Regions from separate parts of the Devosia beringensis genome, predicted to be linked through region 3. Evidence: predicted binding sites of a transcription regulator. Region 3 holds the regulator's gene; each other region holds the start of a gene.
The links. The regulator LexA, encoded in region 3, represses DNA repair genes until DNA is damaged. The targets are predictions, from matches to a motif close to TGTTCNNNNTGTGTTCNG.
Positions count from the first base shown of each region.

Region 1: the regulator LexA is predicted to act here: its motif matches at 1,954-1,971, upstream of GDR53_RS09460 (ImuA family protein).
Region 2: the regulator LexA is predicted to act here: its motif matches at 5,457-5,474, upstream of recA (recombinase RecA).

Region 1 is NZ_CP045422.1:1,922,215-1,929,326, reverse strand. Features, by position in the region: gene GDR53_RS09480 (DUF3052 domain-containing protein) at 1-35, shown strand, start outside; gene GDR53_RS09475 (hypothetical protein) at 32-319, shown strand; gene GDR53_RS09470 (succinate dehydrogenase iron-sulfur subunit) at 368-1,150, shown strand; gene GDR53_RS09465 (tellurite resistance TerB family protein) at 1,312-1,752, opposite strand; gene GDR53_RS09460 (ImuA family protein) at 1,988-2,794, shown strand; gene GDR53_RS09455 (Y-family DNA polymerase) at 2,679-4,346, shown strand; gene GDR53_RS09450 (error-prone DNA polymerase) at 4,343-7,112, shown strand, end outside.
Region 2 is NZ_CP045422.1:3,180,359-3,187,470, reverse strand. Features, by position in the region: gene GDR53_RS15490 (DMT family transporter) at 1-551, shown strand, start outside; gene GDR53_RS15485 (pyridoxamine 5'-phosphate oxidase family protein) at 566-1,216, opposite strand; gene alaS (alanine--tRNA ligase) at 1,420-4,059, opposite strand; gene recA (recombinase RecA) at 4,301-5,374, opposite strand; gene araD1 (AraD1 family protein) at 5,653-6,648, shown strand; gene GDR53_RS15465 (aldo/keto reductase) at 6,721-7,112, shown strand, end outside.
Region 3 is NZ_CP045422.1:3,846,582-3,853,693, forward strand. Features, by position in the region: gene GDR53_RS18700 (NADH:ubiquinone oxidoreductase subunit NDUFA12) at 528-926, shown strand; gene GDR53_RS18705 (DUF2155 domain-containing protein) at 937-1,368, shown strand; gene GDR53_RS18710 (GyrI-like domain-containing protein) at 1,491-1,988, shown strand; gene GDR53_RS18715 (YybH family protein) at 2,017-2,394, opposite strand; gene lexA (transcriptional repressor LexA) at 2,394-3,107, opposite strand; gene GDR53_RS18725 (FG-GAP-like repeat-containing protein) at 3,358-5,481, shown strand; gene GDR53_RS18730 (molybdopterin molybdotransferase MoeA) at 5,484-6,686, opposite strand; gene moaC (cyclic pyranopterin monophosphate synthase MoaC) at 6,683-7,112, opposite strand, start outside.

The DNA of each region.
Region 1 (7,112 bases), 1.9 Mb from region 3:
GGCTGAAACTGGTGATCCGCAAGGAGCTGAGATGAGATTTTTAGCCGTGCTGGCCATGCTGGGCCTGCTGAGCGTGCCGGCTTTCGCCGCAGCACCCACAGCAGAGCAAAAGGACGAGTTTTATCGTGTCTGCATGGGCATTGCCCAGAACGACACGCTGTGCGCCTGCAAGGCCGAGGCGGCCATGACGCTGATCGACGAGCGCTTCATGGGGGTGGTGATCGCCTCCATGAAGGGCGGCACCCCGGCCGACAGCGATTTCGTCGCCTACAATACCTATGTCGCCAAGAGCAACCAGGTCTGCAAGCCGGACTACTAGGATTTCGCGCTGTGTTGAGCAGCGTGCGTAAAAAAGGAAGACCGACCCATGGTCGAACTGATGCTCCCCAAGGCCGATCGCCCCGCCAAGGGCAAATCCTGGCCCAAGCCGGCTGCGGCCAAGCGGCTGCGCGAATACCACATCTATCGCTATGACCCCGACCAGTCGGCCAATCCGCGCATCGACACCTATTTCGTCGACCTCGACGATTGCGGCCCGATGATCCTGGATGGCCTGCTCTGGATCAAGAACAAGGTCGACCCCACGCTGACCCTGCGCCGCTCCTGCCGCGAGGGCATTTGCGGCTCCTGCTCGATGAATATCAACGGGCTCAACACCCTGGCCTGCACCAAGGGCATGGAAGAGAGCTCGGGCCCCATCAAGATCTATCCGCTGCCGCATATGCCGGTGGTCAAGGATCTGGTGCCGGACCTCAGCACCTTTTACGCCCAGCACCGCGCCATCGAGCCCTGGCTCAAGACCACCTCGCCCACTCCGGAAAAGGAATGGACGCAGACAGTGCCCCAGCGCGCCAAGCTGGACGGGCTCTATGAATGCATCCTCTGCGCCTGCTGCTCGACCTCGTGCCCGAGCTATTGGTGGAATGGCGACAAGTATCTGGGGCCTGCCGCCCTGCTGCAGGCCTATCGCTGGCTGATCGACAGCCGCGACGAGACCACCCAGGAACGCCTTGATGACCTCGAAGACCCCTTCAAGCTGTTCCGCTGCCACACCATCATGAACTGCGCCAAGGTCTGCCCCAAGGGGCTGAACCCGGCCAAGGCTATCGCCGAAATCAAGAAGATGATGGTGGAACGCCAGGCGGCTTAGGCCTGATCGATCGCTGAATAAGCAGCAGCCTCCGGCGTGATCCGGAGGCTGTTTTGTTTGGGACGGGCCGTCTATGGAGGGTTCGTGCCACTCGACCATAGGTCTCCTGGTCTTGCGCGCTCAAATCGCGCCACTGGCGCGATTTGCCCTGCCGGATACGATCAAGCCTCTTCGGCCTTGCCGATCTGCCGGCGCAGGATGGTGCGGTCGCGGCTGGAGACGCCGATCAGTTCGGCGACGCGCCAGACCATATTGTCTTCCATCTCGTGATTGCTCTGGTCGGCAAACACCACCGTCCACATCATGCGGATGATCTCGAGGCGCTCGGCCAGTTCCAGCGAGGCCAGGCTTGAGGTGAACCGGTAAAGGTCCACCGCCTCGGCATCGCGCAGCGCCGCCTCCTTGATCAGCCGGCCGACGCTGGGCTCGTCCAGCGCGTACTGATCCATCAGCGCATTCTTGATCACCTGCCGCTCGGCCTCGGTCATCTGTCCGTCGACCGCGGCCAGATGCACCAGCAGCGCCGCCACGGCCAGCTGGGGATCGTTGCTGTCGATGGCTTCTTCGGGTCTGGAGAACAGGCGGGTAAGGGCCTCGAACATGGCAGGTGCCTCTTTTCGGGGTGCGACGGAACAGCTCTGGCAGGCGGCGCCGGGAGGGCAGGCAAGCCAGACTTAGTCATCAAAGCCATTTGCTCAATGGTCAGTTGCCTGGCTCACGCGCTCTTGACCGGGTTTGATGCGCAATGGCCACACCAGGGACCCCGAAAAAGGACTCGACTCTCGCCGGATTCGGAGTCTAAGTGTTCCTGTTTTGTTCACTCATAAGGCTGCGCCAATGGGCTCGCCAGACCACCAACAGCGCCTTGCCGCGCTGCGGGACGCTATTGCCGATATCGAGCGCAAGCCGGCTTTGGCCGAAGCGCGGGTAGTGACCCGCGATCCTGCAGCCGGTTTTCCGCTGCCGGCGGGCGGCTTGCTGCAGGAAGTGTTCACCGATGAGCGCCGCCATGCCGGGGCCGTGCTGGGCTTTGCCCTGGCCCAGGCCAGGGGCCTGCTGACCCGCCAGCGCCCGGCCGTCATCTATCTGCAGCTGGTCAAGGACAGCCAGGAAATGGGCCTGCCCTATGGGCCGGGCCTGCTCAGCTTCGGCTTTGACCCCGATGCGCTGGTGCTGGTGCGGGCCGCCACCATGGTCGAGCTGCTGTGGGCGGCCGAAGAGGCGCTGGCCTGCAAGGCGGTGGCGGCCGTGCTGGCCGATATCGCCGGGCACAACAAGATCCTCGATTTCACCGCCAGCCGTCGGCTCAGCCTGCGGGCCGCCAGTGCCGGCAGTTCTATTCTCATGTTGCGTTATGGCACCGACCGGGAGGCCAGCGCGGCGCATCTGCGCTGGCGACTGACCCCGGCACTGAGCGCCCGCAAGCGCTTTGATCCCTTTGCCCCCGGCGCCCCGCAGTGGCGGGCACAGCTGGAAAAGGGGGTTCTCCTCAATCAGCAAACCGAATGGCTCCTGGGTTGGACGCAAGATGGATTCACCACACTCGATGCTGCACGCCGCAACGCAACCGGCTCTGCTGCCGGGCCGCCGTTTCCTGGCGCTGTTCCTGCCCACCTGGCCGACCGATTGGCTGAAACGGCGTGAGCCGGGGCTCAAGGGTCCGCTGGCGCTCTATGAGCGCATCAAGGGCGGGCTGCGGCTCGCGGCGCTGGATGCCGAGGCCGGCCGGGCCGGGCTCAGCGTGGGGCAAAACCTGGCCGATGCGCGCGCCATGGTGCCGACGCTGACGGTCCGTGAGATCGACCGGCCTGTGCTGGAGGCGGTCTTTGCCGATTTTGCCGACTGGCATTCCAATGCCAGCCCGCTGGTCGCGGTGATGGACGATGTCACCCGTTTTGGCGACCTGGTGCTCGACATTACCGGGGTCGCCCACCTGTTTGGGGGCGAAGGCCCCATGCTGCGCCTGCTGCTCACCCGCCTGCGCGCGCTTGGCTATACGGTCGCCGGCGCCATTGCTCCCACCATTGGCGCTGCCTGGGCGGTCAGCCATTTTGCCCGCAGCCAGGTGGTCGAAAACCCCGACCTGGAAGCCGTGCTCGATGCGCTGCCGGTCAATGCCTTGCGCCTGAGCCCGGCGCAGATCGCCGGGCTGAGCCAGATGGGTCTCAAGACCATCGGCCAGCTGCGGCCGCGCGAGCGCAAGCCGTTGCAGGCCCGCTTCGGGCTGTCGCTGTTGCAGCGGCTCGACCAGGCCTATGGCTTGCTGCAAGAGCGCATGGTGCCGCGCATTCCGGTCGCCGAGCGCTATGCCGAACGGCGCTTCACCGATCCGATCGGGCTGATGGACGACGTGCTGATGACCACCCATGACCTGGCCATCCAGCTCGCCATCAGGCTGGAAGCCGAAGGCCTTGGCGGACAGGCCTTTCATCTTTTCCTCTATCGCGTCGATCACAAGATCATCACGCTGTCGATCAACGCGGCCCGGCTGACGCGCGATCCCGATCATATCAGCAAGCTCTTTTCCAACCGCTCCGAGCGGCTTGAAGGCGAATATGATGCCGGCTTCGGCATCGACATGATCCGGTTGGCGGTGAGTTCGGTGGGGGAACTCGATGCGGTTCAGCTGGGGGCCTTTGCCACCCGCGACGGCAGCGAGGACCTCGATCAACTGCAGGACCGGATGAGCAGCCGCTTGGGGCCTCTGGCCGTGCTGCGCACGCAATTCGTCGCCACCCATATTCCCGAACGGGCAGCGCGGCTGGTGCCGGCGATGGCTTATGTCCCGCAGGCTTCGGCAGAGCCCTCCATAGGGCTGGACCGTCCGCTGCGCCTGCTGCCGGTGCCCGAACTGGTGGCCATCAATGCCGAAGTGCCCGATGGCCTGCCGGCGTCGATGATCTGGCGGCGGGCGAGTTACCGGCTGATCAAGGCGGAAGGTCCCGAACGGCTGGGGGCCGAATGGTGGCGCACCGGGCAGCGCCTGCAACTGGTGCCGCCCTTTGTGCCAAAACCGCCCGAGCCGGGCGAAAAGCCGGAACAGCCACCCTATCTGCCCGACCTGGCGCTGCACGATCCCGACGCCGGAAGCCGGGACTATTATGTAGCCGAGGATGCCCAGGGCCGACGGTTCTGGATTTATCGGCAGGGCGCCTATGGTGACGGCAACTGGTATCTGCACGGATTTTTCGCATGAGCGACATCATCCATCTGCAGCCCCGGCAGGGCGGGCGGCTGCAGTCGCCGCCGGTACCTGACTTTGCCGAACTGGTATCGACCACCAATTTTTCCTTCCTGCAGAGCGGGTCATCGCCCGAAGAAATGGTCTCTGCCGCCATGCATCTGGGCCTCAAGGCCTTTGGCGTGACCGATCGCAACAGCTTTGCCGGCGTGGTGCGCGGCTATGTCATTGCCCGCGACCGGGACGAAGACCGCTTCTCCGACTTCCGCTATCTGGTCGGCGTGCGCCTGTGCTTTGCCGACGGCACGCCTGATATCATCGCCTATCCCACCGACCGGGTGGCCTATGGCCGGCTGTGCAAGCTGCTCACCCGGGGCAATCAGCGGGGGGAGAAGGGCAAGCCCGTCCTCTATCTGAGCGACCTGTTCGGTTCGGGTGATCCGGTCTCGGCGGTCGAGCAGGGTCCATCGGAAAACCATGCCCAGGGCCAGCTCTTCATTCTCATCCCCGACGAAACCGATTGGGGCCTGACCGAAAGGACGCTGGAGACGCTCACCACAAGGTCGCCCGGCTCTGTCTGGGTCGCCGGGGCCCCGCGCTTTGATGGCCAGGATCGCGCCCGGCTCAACCGGATCGATGAACTGGCCAGGCGGCATCGCGCCACCATGCTGGCCAGCAATGACGTGCGCTACCACGAGCCGGACCGGCGCATCGTCCAGGATGTGGTGACCTGCATCCGCGAGCACCTGACGCTGGAAAGCGCCGGCTTCCGGCTTGCCGCCAATGCCGAGCGGCATCTCAAGCCGGCCTCTGAAATGGCCCGGCTGTTCCGCGAGCATCCCCATGCCATCACGCAAACGCAGCTTTTCATCGCCCGCATCGACTTCGCGCTCGACCAGCTGAAATACAACTATCCCGAAGAAACCATCGGCAATGGCGAGACGGCGCAGCAGACGCTGGAACGGCTGACCTGGCAGGGTGCGGCGAAGCGCTTCCCCCAGGGCGTGCCCGACAGCATCAAGAAGACGATCTGGACCGAGCTGTGCCTGATCGGCTTCAAAGGCTATGCGGCCTATTTCCTGACCGTGCACGATATTGTCCAGCATGCCCGCTATACGCTCAATATCCTCTGCCAGGGGCGCGGCTCGGCGGCCAATTCCACGGTCTGCTTTTGCCTCGAGATCACCGAGGTCAATCCCGAGACCGGCACGCTGGTCTTTGGTCGCTTCATCTCGACCGAGCGCGACGAACCGCCCGATATCGACGTCGATTTCGAGCATGAGCGGCGTGAAGAGGTGATGCAATATGTCTATAAAAAGTATGGCGGCAAGCGCACCGGCCTGACCGCCAATGTCATCTCCTACCGCTCCAAGAGCGCCATTCGCGAAACCGCAAAAGTGTTCGGTGTGTCCGACGACACGGTTGCCGCGCTGAACCAGCTGCATTGGGGCTGGGGGCAGAAACTCGATCTGGGTGACCTGGGGACGATCGGGCTCAGCCCGGATGATCCGGTGCTTGCCCAGATGTTCGAGGTGGTCAAGGTGCTGCGCGGCTTTCCCCGCCATCTCAGCCAGCATGTCGGCGGCTTCGTCATCACCCGCGATTCGCTCGAAAGCCTGGTGCCGATCGGCAAGACGGCCATGGAGAGCCGGCAGATCATCGAATGGAACAAGGACGACATCGATGCCTTGGCCATCCTCAAGGTCGATATATTGGCCCTGGGCATGCTGAGCTGCCTGCGCCGGGCGTTCGAGCTGATGGATGAGCATTATGGGCAACAGCTCAAGCTGGTCGACCTGCTGAGCGAAGAGGCCGATCCCGACCAGGGCAAGAAGGCGCGCGTCTATGCCATGATCCAGCGGGCCGATACGCTGGGCGTGTTCCAGATCGAAAGCCGGGCGCAGATGAGCATGCTGCCGCGCCTGAAGCCGGCAAAGTTCTACGACCTGATCATCGAGGTCGCCATCGTCCGGCCCGGCCCGATCCAGGGCAATATGGTCCATCCCTATCTGCGCCGCCGCCAGGGGCTGGAAGAGCCGGTCTATTACGGCGACAAGCTCAAGGCGGTTCTCGAACGCACGATGGGCGTGCCGCTGTTTCAGGAGCAGGCGATGCAGATCGCCATCGAAGGCGCCGGGTTTTCACCCGGCAAGGCCGACAGCCTGCGCCGGGCCATGGCGGCATGGCGGCGGACGGGCAAGATCGCCCAGTTCGGCGACGAGTTCATGACGGGCATGCAGGCCAATGGCTATCCGCCCGAATTCGCCAGGAACTGCTTCGCCCAGATCCAGGGCTTTGCCGAATACGGCTTTCCCGAAAGCCATGCGGCCAGCTTTGCGCTTCTGGTCTATGCCTCCTGCTGGCTCAAATGCCATTATCCCGATGTCTTTGCCACCGCCCTGCTCAATTCGCAGCCCATGGGCTTTTACGCGCCCAGCCAGATCATCCGCGACGCGATAGAGCATGGTGTCGATGTGCAGGAAGTGCAGATCAACAGCTCCCAGGTCGAGCATGTTCTGGTCAAGCCCGAGCAGGAACGCAGTGCCGGCGATCATGTCTGGTCGCAACACGAGGACATGCGCCACGATATCTGGAGCAGCCGGTCGATCCTGCTCGGTTTCAGTGCCGTCATCGGCTTGAGCAAGCACGCCCAGCAGCAGATCGTGGACAGGCGCGGCGCCGGCTACGATTCCATCCGCGACCTCTGGCTGCGCACGCAATTGCCGATAGCCGCGCTGGAAAAGCTGGCGCATGCCGATGCCTTTGCCGATCTCGGCCTTA
Region 2 (7,112 bases), 670 kb from region 3:
TCAAGGAAAACGTCACGCCACAGCGCTGGCTGCTGCTGTTGCTGTGCTTTGTCGGCGTAGTCATCGTCATCCGCCCGGGCCTGCGCGCGCTGGAGACCGGCCATTTCGTCATCATGGTCGGCGCCTGCCTGGGCGCCATCACCACTGTGATCCTGCGCCATGTCGCGCCCACCGAGCGGCGCGTCAGCCTGGTCGGCCTGCAGGTGCTCTATTCGGCCCTAGTCAACGGCCTGCTGATGCTGCCCGGCTTCGTCATGCCCAATCTGCTGCAACTGGCCATTTTCCTGGGCATCGGCCTGCTGGGCGGCCTTGGCGGCCTACTGCTGATCGCGGCCACCAAGACCACCCCGGCCAACCTCGTCGCCCCCGTGCAGTATAGCCAGCTGATCTGGGCCATCCTGTTCGGCGCGCTGTTCTTTGGCGAATATCCCGACTGGATCGCCATTGTCGGCATGCTGATCGTCGTCACCAGCGGCCTGCTCAACGTGCTGAGCGACCGCCGGCCGATGCGCTGGAAGCCGCGCCTGTTCTTCTTCCGCACCGGCCTATAGGCGGCTGGACCCCACTAATACATCGAGGTCTTGTAGTCGGCCTCGAGATCCTCATCCAGTTTGCGCATTGCCGCCGCGTCGTCGGGCGCACCGGTCGTCTGGTCGAGCAGGATCTGCATCAGCGATGCCATCTCTGCGCGGTCCTGGAAGTGGCTCGGGTCCCACAGATGCGCGCGCCGGAAGGCCTTGGCGCAATGGAGAAACGCCTCCTCGACCCTGACCACGATAGCGACCCGGGGCAACCGGTCATTGACCCGCATGCTCTCGAGCAGAACCGGATCGGTCACCACGCTGGCTTGGCCGTTCACCCGCAGCGTGTCGTCAAAGCCCGGAATGAGAAAAAGCAGGCCAACGCTGGGATTGGCGATGATGTTGACGAGGCTGTCGAGCCGATTATTGCCCGGCCGGTCCGGTATCGCCAGCGTGTGTGCGTCGAGGATGCGAACAAATCCCACCGGGTCGCCGCGCGGGCTGACATCGGCTCGGCCCGTTGCACTTTGCGTCCCCAGGCAGAGGAACGGCGAGCGCCGGATAAAGGCCTGGGCATGCGCATCCAGAAACGGCTGGCTCTTCAGCGCCGCCAGCGTGTGGGTTTCCGGAAACAGCGCCCGCAACGCTGCTTCGTCGCCAATGACATGTTCCGGCCGTGCCGCAAAATCGCCCATACCCGCCTCCCCCGGCTTGGTCCTGACCTGATCTCCCGTTCAGGTCAATTTCTGAGGTACGTACCTCATATCGGCAATTTAAGCAGATTTGACGGGACCAGCAAGAGGGTATTGCCTTCTGCCGCCCACCGCCCTCGGCGCGCACCCAAAAGCAAAAGGCCCCCGCCATGGCGGGAGCCTTTCTATCTATGGGGTCAATTCGACTAGAGCAGCGCGCGGATCGCGGCCAGGGCTTCCTCGGCCTTGCTGCCATCGGGGCCGCCGGCCTGGGCCATGTCCGGCCGTCCGCCACCACCCTGCCCGCCCAGCACGGCCGAGCCGGCCCGCACCAGGTCGACGGCCGAGGCCTTGTCCAGCAAGTCTTCCGTCACGCCAACGGCCAGGCCCGCCTTGCCGTCCTCGGTCACCCCGACAATGGCAATCACCGCCGAGCCGACCTGCTTCTTGGTCTGGTCGACGAGGCCGCGCAGATCCTTGGGCTGCAGCCCCTCGACGACGCGGCCAACAAAGGCCACGCCATTGATGATCTCCGGGCCGGCGACCTGTTCAGTGCCGCCGCCCATGGCCAGCTTCTGCTTGGCGTCGCTCAGGGCCTTTTCGCTGCGCTTGAGCTGCTCCTGCAGCGCCGCGATGCGATCGAGCACTTCATGGCTGCCGGCGCGCAGCAGACCGGCTGCCGCATCGACAATGGCCACATTGGTATTGCCGCGATGCCGCGCCGCCGTGCCGGTCAGCGCCTCGATGCGGCGCACCCCGGCGCCCACGGCGCTTTCCGCCACGATCGAGACCAGGCCGATATCACCGGTGCGCCGCACATGCGTGCCGCCGCACAGTTCCACTGACCAGCCCAGGCTATTGCCGGTCGGCTCGCCCATGGCCACGACGCGGACCTCATCGCCATATTTCTCGCCGAACAGGGCGCGGGCGCCCGATTCCTTGGCCTCGTCCACGCCCATCAGCCGCGTCTCGACCGGGGTATTCTGCAGCACGATGGCATTGGCAATGTCTTCGACCTCCGCCATTTCCTGCGGGGTCACCGGCTTGGTATGCACGAAATCGAAGCGCAGCCGGTCGGGCGAGACCATCGAGCCCTTTTGCGCGACGTGGTCGCCCAGCACCAGGCGCAGCGCCTCATGCAGCAGATGGGTCGCCGAATGGTTCGAGCGGATCGCCGAGCGGCGGGCATGATCGACCACCAGGGTGATCGGCTGGCCGACCTTGAGCGCACCCTCGCTCACAGTGACCTGGTGGGCAAAGACGCCGTGGAATTTCTGCGTATCGGTGACGATCGCGACCAGTCCCTCGCCGGTGAGCACGCCGTGATCGCCAACCTGGCCGCCGCTCTCGCCATAAAACGGCGTCTGGTTGACCACGACAAAGCCGGTCTCGCCGACGCCCAAGGTTGACACCTCGGCGCCGTCGCGGATCAGCGCCTTGACCTCGGCCTCGGCGCTTTCGGTCTCATAGCCCAAAAATTCGGTCGGCCCGTGCTGGTCGGCCAGGCTGAACCAGATCGTGTCGGTGGCGGCGCCACCAGCGCCCGACCAGCTCTTGCGCGCTTCGGCCTTTTGCGCCGCCATGGCGGCGTCAAAGCCGGGCTGGTCGACGCTGATGCCGCGCAGGCGCAACGCGTCCTGCGTCAGGTCGAGCGGGAAGCCATAGGTGTCGTAGAGCTTGAAGGCCGAGGCGCCATTGAGCACGGCCCCCTCGCCCATCTCCTTGGTCTCGTCGGCCAGGATCTGCAGCCCGCGGCCCAGCGTCTTGAGGAAGCGCCCTTCCTCGAGTTTGACCGTCTCGGCAATCATGGCCTCCCCGCTCTGCAGCTCGGGATAGGCCTGGCCCATCTCGCGCACCAGGGTGGGCACCAGCTTGTAGATCACCGGCTCTTCGGCGCCCAGCAGCGTGGCGTGGCGCATGGCGCGGCGCATGATGCGGCGCAGCACATAGCCGCGGCCTTCATTGGATGGCAGCACGCCCTCGGCAATCAGAAAGCTCATCGAGCGCAGGTGATCGGCGATGACGCGCAGGCTGCGATTGCCCTCGCCCTGCACGTCGACGCCAGTCGCCGCAGCGGCCGCGCCGATCAGCGCCTTGAACAGGTCGATATCGTAATTGTCATGCACGCCCTGCATCACCGCAGCGACGCGCTCGATACCCATGCCGGTATCGATCGAGGGGCGCGGCAGGCTGGAGCGGTCACCATTGGCCTGCTGCTCATACTGCATGAACACCAGGTTCCAGATCTCGATCCAGCGATCGCCATCTTCCTCGGCCGAGCCCGGCGGGCCGCCCCAGACCTTGTCGCCATGGTCGTAGAAGATTTCCGAGCAGGGACCGCACGGGCCGGTATCGCCCATCTGCCAGAAGTTGGACTTGGCGCCGAGCCGCACGATGCGGTCTTCGCTGAGGCCGGCAATCTTCTTCCACAGCGCCATGGCCTCGTCATCATCCTGATAGATGGTGACCATCAGCTTGTCGCGCGGCAGTTCCCACTCCTTGGTGAGCAGGTTCCAGGCCAGCTCGATCGCCTCTGCCTTGAAATAGTCGCCGAACGAGAAATTGCCCAGCATCTCGAAAAAGGTGTGGTGGCGGGCGGTAAAGCCCACATTGTCGAGATCGTTGTGCTTGCCGCCGGCGCGCACGCATTTCTGCGCCGAGACCGCGCGCGAATAAGGGCGCTTTTCCACCCCGGTAAAGGTGTTCTTGAACTGCACCATGCCCGCATTGGTGAACATCAGCGTCGGATCGTTGCGCGGCACCAGCGGGCTCGACGCCACGGCCTCGTGGCCATTGCGCACAAAATACTGGGAAAAACTCGAACGCAGGTCGTTAACGCTGGTCATGGACGGACTTTCATTCGGGAGAATGGCACGGACGCGCCGCAGAGGTCGGCTGGCTTTCTATCGCGTGGCCTGCCGAAATGTCCAGCATTGCGGCAGCAATGCGGTACCCCCTGCCCGCCGCGCGCATCCCAGGCGGCCGGCCAGACCGGATCACCACCGCACCCCGCGGACAAAAAAGGGGCATCGCTTGTGCGATGCCCCTCAAAATACCCTGCATGGGAAGAATGACCTGGGACGAAACCTATTCGTCGCTGCCCACGGCGTCGTCGCCACCGGCCACCAGCAGCACTTCGCCCAGCAAGCCCGAGCTTTCGCGCACGCTCTGCTCGATTGTCCGGGCGGCATCCGGATTGTCCTTGAGATATTGCCGCGCATTCTCGCGCCCCTGGCCCAGCCGCTGGCTGTCCCAGGAGAACCAGGCGCCGGCCTTTTCGATGATGCCGGCCTTGACGCCCAGATCGAGCAGCTCGCCGGTCTTGGAAATGCCTTCGCCATACATGATGTCGAATTCGACCTGGCGGAACGGCGGCGCCAGCTTGTTCTTGACCACCTTGACTCGCGTCTGGTTGCCCACGATCTCTTCGCGATCCTTGAGCGCGCCAATGCGGCGAATGTCGAGGCGCACCGAAGCGTAGAATTTCAGCGCATTGCCGCCCGTCGTCGTCTCGGGCGAGCCATACATCACACCGATCTTCATACGGATCTGGTTGATGAAGATGACCAGGCACTTGGACTTGGAGATCGAGCCGGTCAGCTTGCGCATGGCCTGGCTCATCAGGCGGGCCTGCAGGCCCGGCAGTGAATCGCCCATTTCGCCTTCGAGCTCGGCCCGCGGCGTCAGCGCCGCCACCGAATCGATCACCAGCACGTCGATGGCGCCTGAGCGGACCAGCGTATCGGTGATTTCCAGCGCCTGCTCGCCGGCATCGGGCTGCGAGATCAGCAGGTCATCGACATTGACGCCCAGCTTGCGGGCATAGATCGGGTCGAGCGCATGCTCGGCATCGACAAAGGCGCAGATGCCGCCGGCCTTCTGGGCCTCGGCAATCACATGCAGCGCCAATGTGGTCTTGCCCGAGCTTTCCGGCCCGAAAATCTCCACGATACGGCCCTTTGGCAGGCCGCCAATGCCCAGCGCAATGTCGAGGCCGAGCGAGCCGGTCGAGATCGACTCGACTTCGATCGCTGCCGCCTCGCCCAGGCGCATGATCGACCCCTTGCCGAAATTGCGCTCGATCTGGCTGAGCGCCGCGGCAAGTGCCTTGTCCTTATCCATCGATCCACCTTCAACAACACGAAGCGACGCGTTAGCCATCAATTCTCTCCTTATTCCACGCTCCGGAGGGCGGCGCAACGCGCGGATGCCTGAGCTGGGGGTGCATACAATGTGCTTTATTTGTTCTCATATTGTTCCCGTCTCGTCAATGGACAAAATGAGAACATCGGTTAGTTCTTGGCCATAGACTCTGAAGAATCGCTCGCTCGGCCCAGCTGCGCATCATAAGTATGATTTTTGCACTTGCGTCGCGGGGCCATGTTGCGTTTTATGCCCGCAATCGTGCCCCAGGGGCCTTGTTGCGCAGGAGCCGCGCCGTGAATCTCATCCAGTTCTTCGATCTCAATGGCCATCGCGCCGTGGCTGCCGTGCAGGACGGGGTAGCCCGGACGGTCAATGACACCGCCAGTGTCTATGAGCTGACCATTGCCGCGCTCTCCAGCCATGGCGGCCTCGCCGCCCTGATCGCATCCCGCGGCCTGGGCGACACCGTCGATCGCGCCGCCATCCTGGCCGAGGGGCGCATGCTTTCCCCCATCGACCATCCCGATCCGGCTCATCTCTACGTCACCGGCACCGGCCTCACCCATCTCGGCTCGGCCGCCACCCGCGACGCCATGCATAAGGCCAGCGGCAGCAAGCCGGCCGGCGAGCTCACCGATTCGATGAAGATGTTCCAGATGGGCCTTGAACACGGCAAGCCCACCGATGGCGGCCATGGCGTGCAGCCGGAATGGTTCTACAAGGGCAATGGCTATACCGTGGCCCGCCCCGGCCATCCCATCCCCTCCCCCGGCTTTGCCCTGGACGCCGGCGAAGAGCCCGAAATCGCCGGCATCTATGTCATCGACCAGAACGGTCAGCCGCGTCGCCTGGGCTTTGTCCTGGCCAATGAATTCTCCGATCACGTCACCGAGCGGATGAATTATCTCTACCTGGCCCATTCCAAGCTGCGCGCCTGTTCCTTCGGCCCCGAACTGCGCCTGGGCGACCTGCCCGCCCATGTCGAGGGCACCTCGCGCATCTGGCGCGACGGCAAGGTGCTGTGGGAAAAGCCCTTCGTCTCGGGCGAGGACAATATGAGCCACACCATCGCCAATCTTGAATATCACCACTTCAAATATGAGCTGTTCCGCAATCCCGGCGATGTGCATGTCCATTGCTTCGGCACCGCCACGCTGAGCTTTGCCGATGGCATTGCCACGCAGCCGAATGACATTTTCGAGCTTGAGGCCGCCCCCTTCGGCGCCGCCCTGCGCAACCCGCTGCGCCAGCAGGATGAGCATCCCCTGATCATCGGCAATGTCTACTAGCCCGCTACCCGCTTGCCGCCCCGACACTAACATGTCAGTTTCCCTCCGCCTTGCGAGGCGGGGGGAAATACCATGGCACGAACTTTTGAAAAGCGCCGGATCGGCCGGACCGATCTGCAGATCACCACGCTGGGCCTCGGCGGCGCCAGCCTTGCCGGCATCTTCTCCGCCGTGCCGGCCGACCAGGCCCGCGCCACGGTCAGCCATGCGCTCGACCAGGGTCTCACCTATCTCGACACCGCCCCGCAATATGGCCTGGGCCGCTCGGAACACCTGGTGGGCGACGTGCTGCGCTCTCGGCGGTCCGAGGCAGTGCTCTCCACCAAGGTCGGCCGCCTGCTCAAACCGGTCGATCCCGCCATGCAGGACAAGGGCAACTGGGTCGATCCCCTGCCCTTCGACCAGCTCTACGATTACACCTATGACGGCGTGATGCGCTCCTTCGAGGACAGCCTGCAGCGCCT
Region 3 (7,112 bases):
CCACGCGTCAACGCAAGAAATCACAAGGTCTAGTGGTGCGATGGGTCACCGGGACAACCACTAGTAGGCTCAATATGTGGATAGCGGGGACAAAGTGCAAGATTTTCCGGCTCTTGCCCGGCTCTATTTACCCATCAAGCAGTGTCACATGAGGGCCCGATATGTGAGGCCAGAAAGCCGCGCTAAAGCGCCGTGATTCCTCATGCTTCCGGCCTCTGTCATCAGGCGGTCATAACTGGTTAACCATAGCTCAAAAACCCAGAATCAGGCGACCGCAAATCCTGTCAAGCGCAGAAAATTCGCCGAAAAATTGTCGGCGAGGGACACACCAGCGCTTGTGGCTGCCCCCGCGCGCGGCCACCCAGATGCAGTATGCAGGGCAGGGGCGCGCCTGGTGCATTGCCGGGCGGCAAAAGCGGCACCAGAAGGTCAATTTGGCGCGCCGAAAAGCCCGCCCGAGACTAGGCCGCGTGTCGAACCCATGGTACACCCGGCCCAACGCAAAGCTCCGACGGCGGAATCGACAAGTGGCAAAATCGGGTATCAAGCAGTTCCTGAGTGAAATCTTCTCCTGGTGGGGTGGTCAGACCTGGGGCACCCGCCTGTGGATCTGGCGCTTCGGCGACTATGTCGGCAGCGACGAGTTCGGCAACCAGTACTATCAGGACAAGAAAGCCGACCGGCGCTATGTAACCTATGCCGGTCCAGCCGACGCCTCCACCATCGGCAATGGCTGGCATGGCTGGATGCATCACCGCACCGACGTGGTCCCCACCAAGGCCAATTACGTGGCCAAGAGCTGGGAACTGCCGCACCAGGAAAACCTGACCGGTACGGCGGAAGCCTATCGCCCCGATGGCAGCCTGCTCAACAAGGGCGAGCGCCCGCGCGTCACCGGGGACTATGACGCCTGGTCGCCTGAATAGAGCGGGCGCCTTGCGCCATCTCACCTTTATCCTGCGCCGTGCCGCGGCGCTGCTCGCGCTGACGGCATTGGCTAGTGCCGGCCATATCGGTTCGGCCATGGCGCAGCCGATTGCCAATCCGGTTGCGGCCTTTGCCGGGCTCGACAAGATCACCGGCCGCATCACCCGCTTTGATGTCTATATTGACGAGACGGTGTTGTTCGGCGCGCTCGAGATCACCCCGCGCGCCTGCTACAGCCACCCCGTCACCGAAGCGCAGCGCGTGTCGGCCTTTCTCGAGGTCGACCAGCGCAGTCTGACCGGCACGTCCAAGCGCATCTTTACCGGCTGGATGTTTGCCGACAGCCCGGCGCTCAATGCCGTGGACCACGCCGTCTATGATGTGTGGCTGGTGGAGTGCAAGACCAGCACCGATATCCCGCCGCCCGACGCGCGCGACTGATCGCCGCTCGCTCTTCCGAGCCTGTCGAATCCCACTCCTGCTGATCGTCGTCCTCACACTGCCACGCCCCAGCGTGCGGGAGCGGCAGAAGACTGTCGCAGCAGAAGTGAGAGGAGCCCATCGTGCTGACCACCCCGATCATCCAAGACCAGGCCGCAAGGCCCTATGCCTATATCGATTTCACCGTCACCATGGCGGAGATGAAAAAGGCCGCCGATGAAGGCTTTCCGGCGCTGTTTGCCGGGCTGGCCAAGCTCGGCGTCGCGCCCATTGCGGCGCCGTTCTTCAACTATCGCCGCATCGACATGGCCAGGACGCTCGATATCGAGGTCGGCGTCCCGGTCGACCGGGTCGCGGCGCCGGACGGCGCGATCAAGTTCGGCGAATTGCCGGCAGGCAAATATGCGGCCATGACCCATACCGGTCATTATGACGGACTCTATGACGCCACCGCCATGCTGATCGGCTGGGCCAAGGAGCGCGGCATTGCCTGGGATGTGGTGGAAAAAGGCGATGGCGACCATTTCGCCTGTCGCCTCGAAATCTACGAAACCGACCCGTCGGCCGAACCGGACCCGGCAAAATGGGAGACAAGGCTGCTGTTCAAGACGGCTGGGTAGGGCGGTCAAACCAGCCCTCAGGCATGCCTTACCCCGGCGCCGCGCTCAAATGCTCATGCACGATCTGCCAAGCCTGAGCGCGGCACTGCAGCACCGTCGTGCCCCTGCCGCTGCCAGATGCGGCCCGGCCATTGATCGTGGCGGTCCAACAAAAGCGGTAGATGCACGCGGCGGCCCGGTCATCCCGGGCCAACCAATGCAGATCTTCCAGCCAATAGCTTTCGTCACGCAGAACCGCCCAAACCGATTCAAAGGCCTGGGCAATCGCCGTTATGCCGGCATGCGATCCGTCGTTGAACCAGAACACCGCGTCCGGGGCAATCAACGGCAGCAAGACCTCGAACCGGTGCTCGTTGATCAGCGACCCGTAGCGTTCCATGACGCCTTCGGGGCCGATCGCTGCCATCAGTACTTGCGCAACAAGCCGACCAGGCGACCCTGGATCTTGACCCGGTCGGGCGGGAAGATGCGGGTCTCATAGGCCGGGTTGGCGGCTTCGAGCGCCACGGTATTACCCTTGCGACGCAAGCGCTTGAGGGTGGCTTCTTCATCATCCACGAGAGCCACGATGATCTCGCCGGTGCTGGCCGCGTCCTGCTTCTTAATCAAGACGGTGTCGCCATCGAAAATACCGGCATCGATCATCGAATCGCCGCGCACTTCGAGCGCGTAATGCTCGCCGCTGCCCAACATTTCGGGCGGGACCATGATGGTGTGAGAATGGTTCTGGATCGCTTCGATGGGCGTACCGGCCGCGATACGGCCCATGACCGGAATGGCGATCGGCCTGGCATAGTCCTCGGCCGCTGATATGCGCGAAGGGGGGCTGGCTACCTTGCCCAGATTGCCCTCGATCACCGAAGGCTCGAAGCGCGCCTTGCGGCCGCCCAGCGAGGGGTTCATGGAATCGGGGAGCTTGAGCACTTCGAGCGCCCGGGCCCGGTTGGGCAGGCGACGGATAAAGCCGCGCTCCTCGAGGGCGGTGATCAGGCGATGGATGCCCGATTTGGAGGCCAGATCCAGCGCATCCTTCATCTCGTCGAAGGAGGGCGGAATGCCGCTTTCCTTCATCCGTTCGTGGATGAACATCAACAGCTCGTGTTGTTTGCGCGTGAGCATGGGCCCCTCGGGATTAGAATCGGAACATAGACAGAACGACTATAGGTGTTCCGGTTGTGTTCTGCAAGTCATCCGTTCCACGCCTGTATTGCAGGGATATCCGGGCGGCAGTTGTGAGGTGTGACTGCGCATTGCTTCGCGGCAGGGCGCCGATCCAGCGGCCAGTATTGTATTAACAGAGCATTGACAGACTGTGTTCTGTTGTCGGCATATGGGAGGTGAATACGGCAAGTCTATCGCGGGGGCGAGATTGAACTTTGGCATTGTAAACTTTGGTCGGGCCGTGGTCTTTGCGCCGCCAGTCGAGACGGGCTGGCACTTCGACAATGCGGGGACCATTGCCGGAACTGGCAACGCAGCTGACATCGCCGTTGCCGACATGGACGGCGATGGCGATCTGGACGCTGTCGTCGCCACAGGTGGCGCGGTAGTACTGACCAATGACGGCACGGGCGCGTTCACTGCTGGCGCCTCCCTGTACGCCAATTCGATCAGTGTGGCGCTTGCCGATCTGGACGGCGATGGCGACATGGATGCGGTGTTCAGCAGCCCCCACAATCCCGGCACGATCTGGCTCAATGACGGCATGGGCAATCTCACCCAAGGTGCGCTGCTGATTGAGGAGGACAGCGGCTACAGCGTCGAGGTCGGCGATTTCGACGGCGATGGCGATGTCGATATCCTATCGGTGGGCGATAGTCATACGCGGCTGTTCAGCAATGATGGAACTGGTGCCTTTATTCAGGGCTGGGAGGCGCCGATTTCCGGTGCGCGCCACGCCGTCGTGGCCGACTTCGACGGGGACGGAGACCTCGATTTCGTGACGAGCCACTCGTCCAACAGCAAACTCATTTATGTCAACGACGGCTCCGGCTCATTTGTGAGCCAGATTGCCTTTGCTGACGCGGAGGACATGACAAACCTCTTTGATGCTGGGGCCGCAGGCGACGTCGATGGTGACGGGGATATCGATATCGCCACGCGCGTACGCAACGGCAGTGGCGACCGGATATTTCTAAATGATGGATCGGGCAGCTTTACCGATAGCGGGCAGCGCCTGGCGCAAGGCCCCGGCCGCCTTGAACTCGCCGACTTTGATGCAGACGGTGATCTCGACCTTATTTCAGCGGCCTGGGCGGCGTATCCCACCGTGGTCCTTGAAAATAGCGGTAACGGTGTCTTCGTGGAGGTGCAGCGTTTTGCCGGGGCGACTTTTGGCACTGGCGTTGCCAGTGGCGATTTCGACGGCGATGGCGATATCGATGTACTGGTCGGCTCGCTGGCGCAGGGCGAAAGCCATGTTCCTCCAGTGACCCTATTACGCAACGAGCCCGGCGACCCGTCCACAGTCGACCTGACGCGGCCGGTGCCGGCGTTTTCGGCGCAGGGCATGAGCCTGGTCCTGCCGGCCAGCCTGTTCGCCGCTTTGCCGGACGCGACGGTGTTCACCGCCGACATCTATGGCAATCCGCTGCCGGAATGGCTGAATTTTGATCCGGCGACACTGACGCTGTCCTTCGACGGGGGCGCGGCCGACCCCGGCACCTTGCTGCTGCAGGTGACCGTGACGGCGCAGGCGCCCGGCGGCGGCAGCATCGCGGTCGATGTGCCGCTGATCATTCTGGACGGCGTGGAGATTGCCGGCGGCGGTCCGCTTGATGACGTGCTGTCGGGCGCGTTCTTCGGCGACTTCCTCGATGGACAAGGCGGCAATGACACGCTGTCGGGCCGCAATGGCGGCGACCTCATCGAAGGTGGTGATGGCGATGACCTCATCTTCGGTGGCAATGGTGACGACGTCCTGCTGGGCGAAAATGGCAATGACACGATCCGCGGCGGCAACGGCTTCAACCTGATGGCCGGCGAGGCCGGCGACGACATGATCTATGGAGGCCGCGACCTGGACCGGCTGGCCGGCGGCGCCGGCAATGACCTGGTGGTCGGGGGGCAGGGCGACGACCTGCTGACGGGCGATGACGGCGCCGATCTGCTGCGCGGCGGGGCCGGCTATGACCTGCTTTGGGGTGATGCCGGTAACGACATTCTCAATGGCGGGGAAGGCGATGACCAGCTCGTCGGCGGCACCGGCAATGACATCATCCGCGGCGGGGCGGGCGATGATCTATGCTTTGGCGAAACGGGAGACGACGTCTTCGTCTTTGCCGCGGGTTGCGGCAATGACGTGATTATCGATTTTGCCACCGGCGAGGACCGGTTGCGCTTCGCCGCGGGCCTGACGCTGGAATCGATGGCGGATTTCGACTTCGACTTCGACATGGTTGCCGATTCCACCGTGCTGGCGCTGTCCGATGGCGGCTCGATCCTGCTCTATGGCATTTCCGGCCTGTCCGATCCGGGCGTGCTGTTCGCCTGAGGCTAGAAGGCGTCGATCACCAGGGCCTCGGCCATGGCGCCGACCGGCTGACCGGGATCGTTTTCCGGCTGGATGATCAGCAGGTCGGCATGGGCCAGCGAGGCGGTGTGGCCGCTATCGGTCTGGGCGATCGGCATGAGGACGGGCCCGGTAGCGGTGTGGACCAGCTGCGCCCGCATGAAGTGGCGGCGCGCCGTGTTGGCCGGGGTCGGCGCAGCCAGAGGCAGGCGCCATTGGGCCGGTTCGGCATGGTCCAGCCAGGCGCGCAGAGCCGGCTTGATGAAGACGATGGCGGTGACCATGGCCGAAACTGGATTACCCGGCAGGCCGAAGACCAGCGTCTTGCCGCGGGTGCCGAACATCAGCGGCTTGCCGGGGCGCATGTTGATCTTCCAGAAATCGAGCGTCACGCCCAGCTCGAGCAGGATTTCCTGGACGATGTCATGATCGCCGACGCTGGCGCCGCCGGTGGTGATCAGGATGTCGGGCTCATCGGCAAAGATAGCAACGAGCTTTGCCCGCAGCTGATCCCGGTCGTCGCGGGCAATGCCATGGTCGGTGACGGTATCGGCGTAAGGCGCCAGCAGCGGGGCCAGACCAAAACTATTGGAGGCGACGATCTGGTCGGGCCCCAGCTCTGTGCCGGGCAATTCGAGTTCGTCGCCGGTGGCCAGCAGCGCAATGCGGGGACGTTTGGCGACGGTGAGGGCAGCTGCATTGGCCGCGGCGGCGACGGCCAGCTGCATGGGCGTTAACCGCGTGCCCGACTCGACGAGGATCTGGCCGGTGGCGAAGTCATTGCCCCTAGCCCTGACGCTGCGCCCCGGCTGCGGGGTGCTGGAGAAGCGCACCAGGGGGCCATCAACAGTGGCGTCTTCCTGCATGATCACGGCATCGGCGCCGGCCGGCACCGGCGCGCCGGTGAAGATGCGCACGGTCTCGCCGGGACTGACCGCTCCGGCAAAGCCGGCGCCGGCCTGGGACATGCCGATCAGGGTGAGGGCATGGTCTGGCACGATATCGGCCGAACGGACGGCATAGCCGTCCATGGCGCTGGCATCAAAGGGCGGCTGGTCATGCGTTGCCACGATGGGCGCGAACAGCACCCGGCCGGCGGCCTCGGCCAGCGGGACGCTTTCGCCGGTCGGGGCCGGCACACGGGCCAGGATGGCGGCAATGGCGTCCTCGACCGGGAGCAGGCTCATGCGCGCACGAAGTCGCCGGAGGCGCCGCCGGATTTTTCCAGCAGGCAGAGATCGGTGATCACCATGGCGCGATCAATGGCCTTGGCCATGTCGTAGAGCGTCAGCGCGGCGGTCGAGGCGGCGACCAGCGCCTCCATTTCCACCCCGGTGGGGCCGGTGGTTTCGGCGCTGGCCAGAATCAGGATGGCGTCTTCACCGAATTCGGAAATCTCGATGGCGACCTTGGTCAGGGCGATCGGGTGGCAGAGCGGGATCAGCTCGCTGGTCTTCTTGGCGGCCATGATGCCGGCAATGCGCGCCACGGCCAGGGCGTCGCCCTTGCTCAGCCCGCCACCCATGATGGTGGCAATGGTGTGGGGCTGGCCGACCAGACGAGCCTGCGCCACGGCGCGGCGGCGCGTCGCCGGCTTGTGGCTGATATCAACG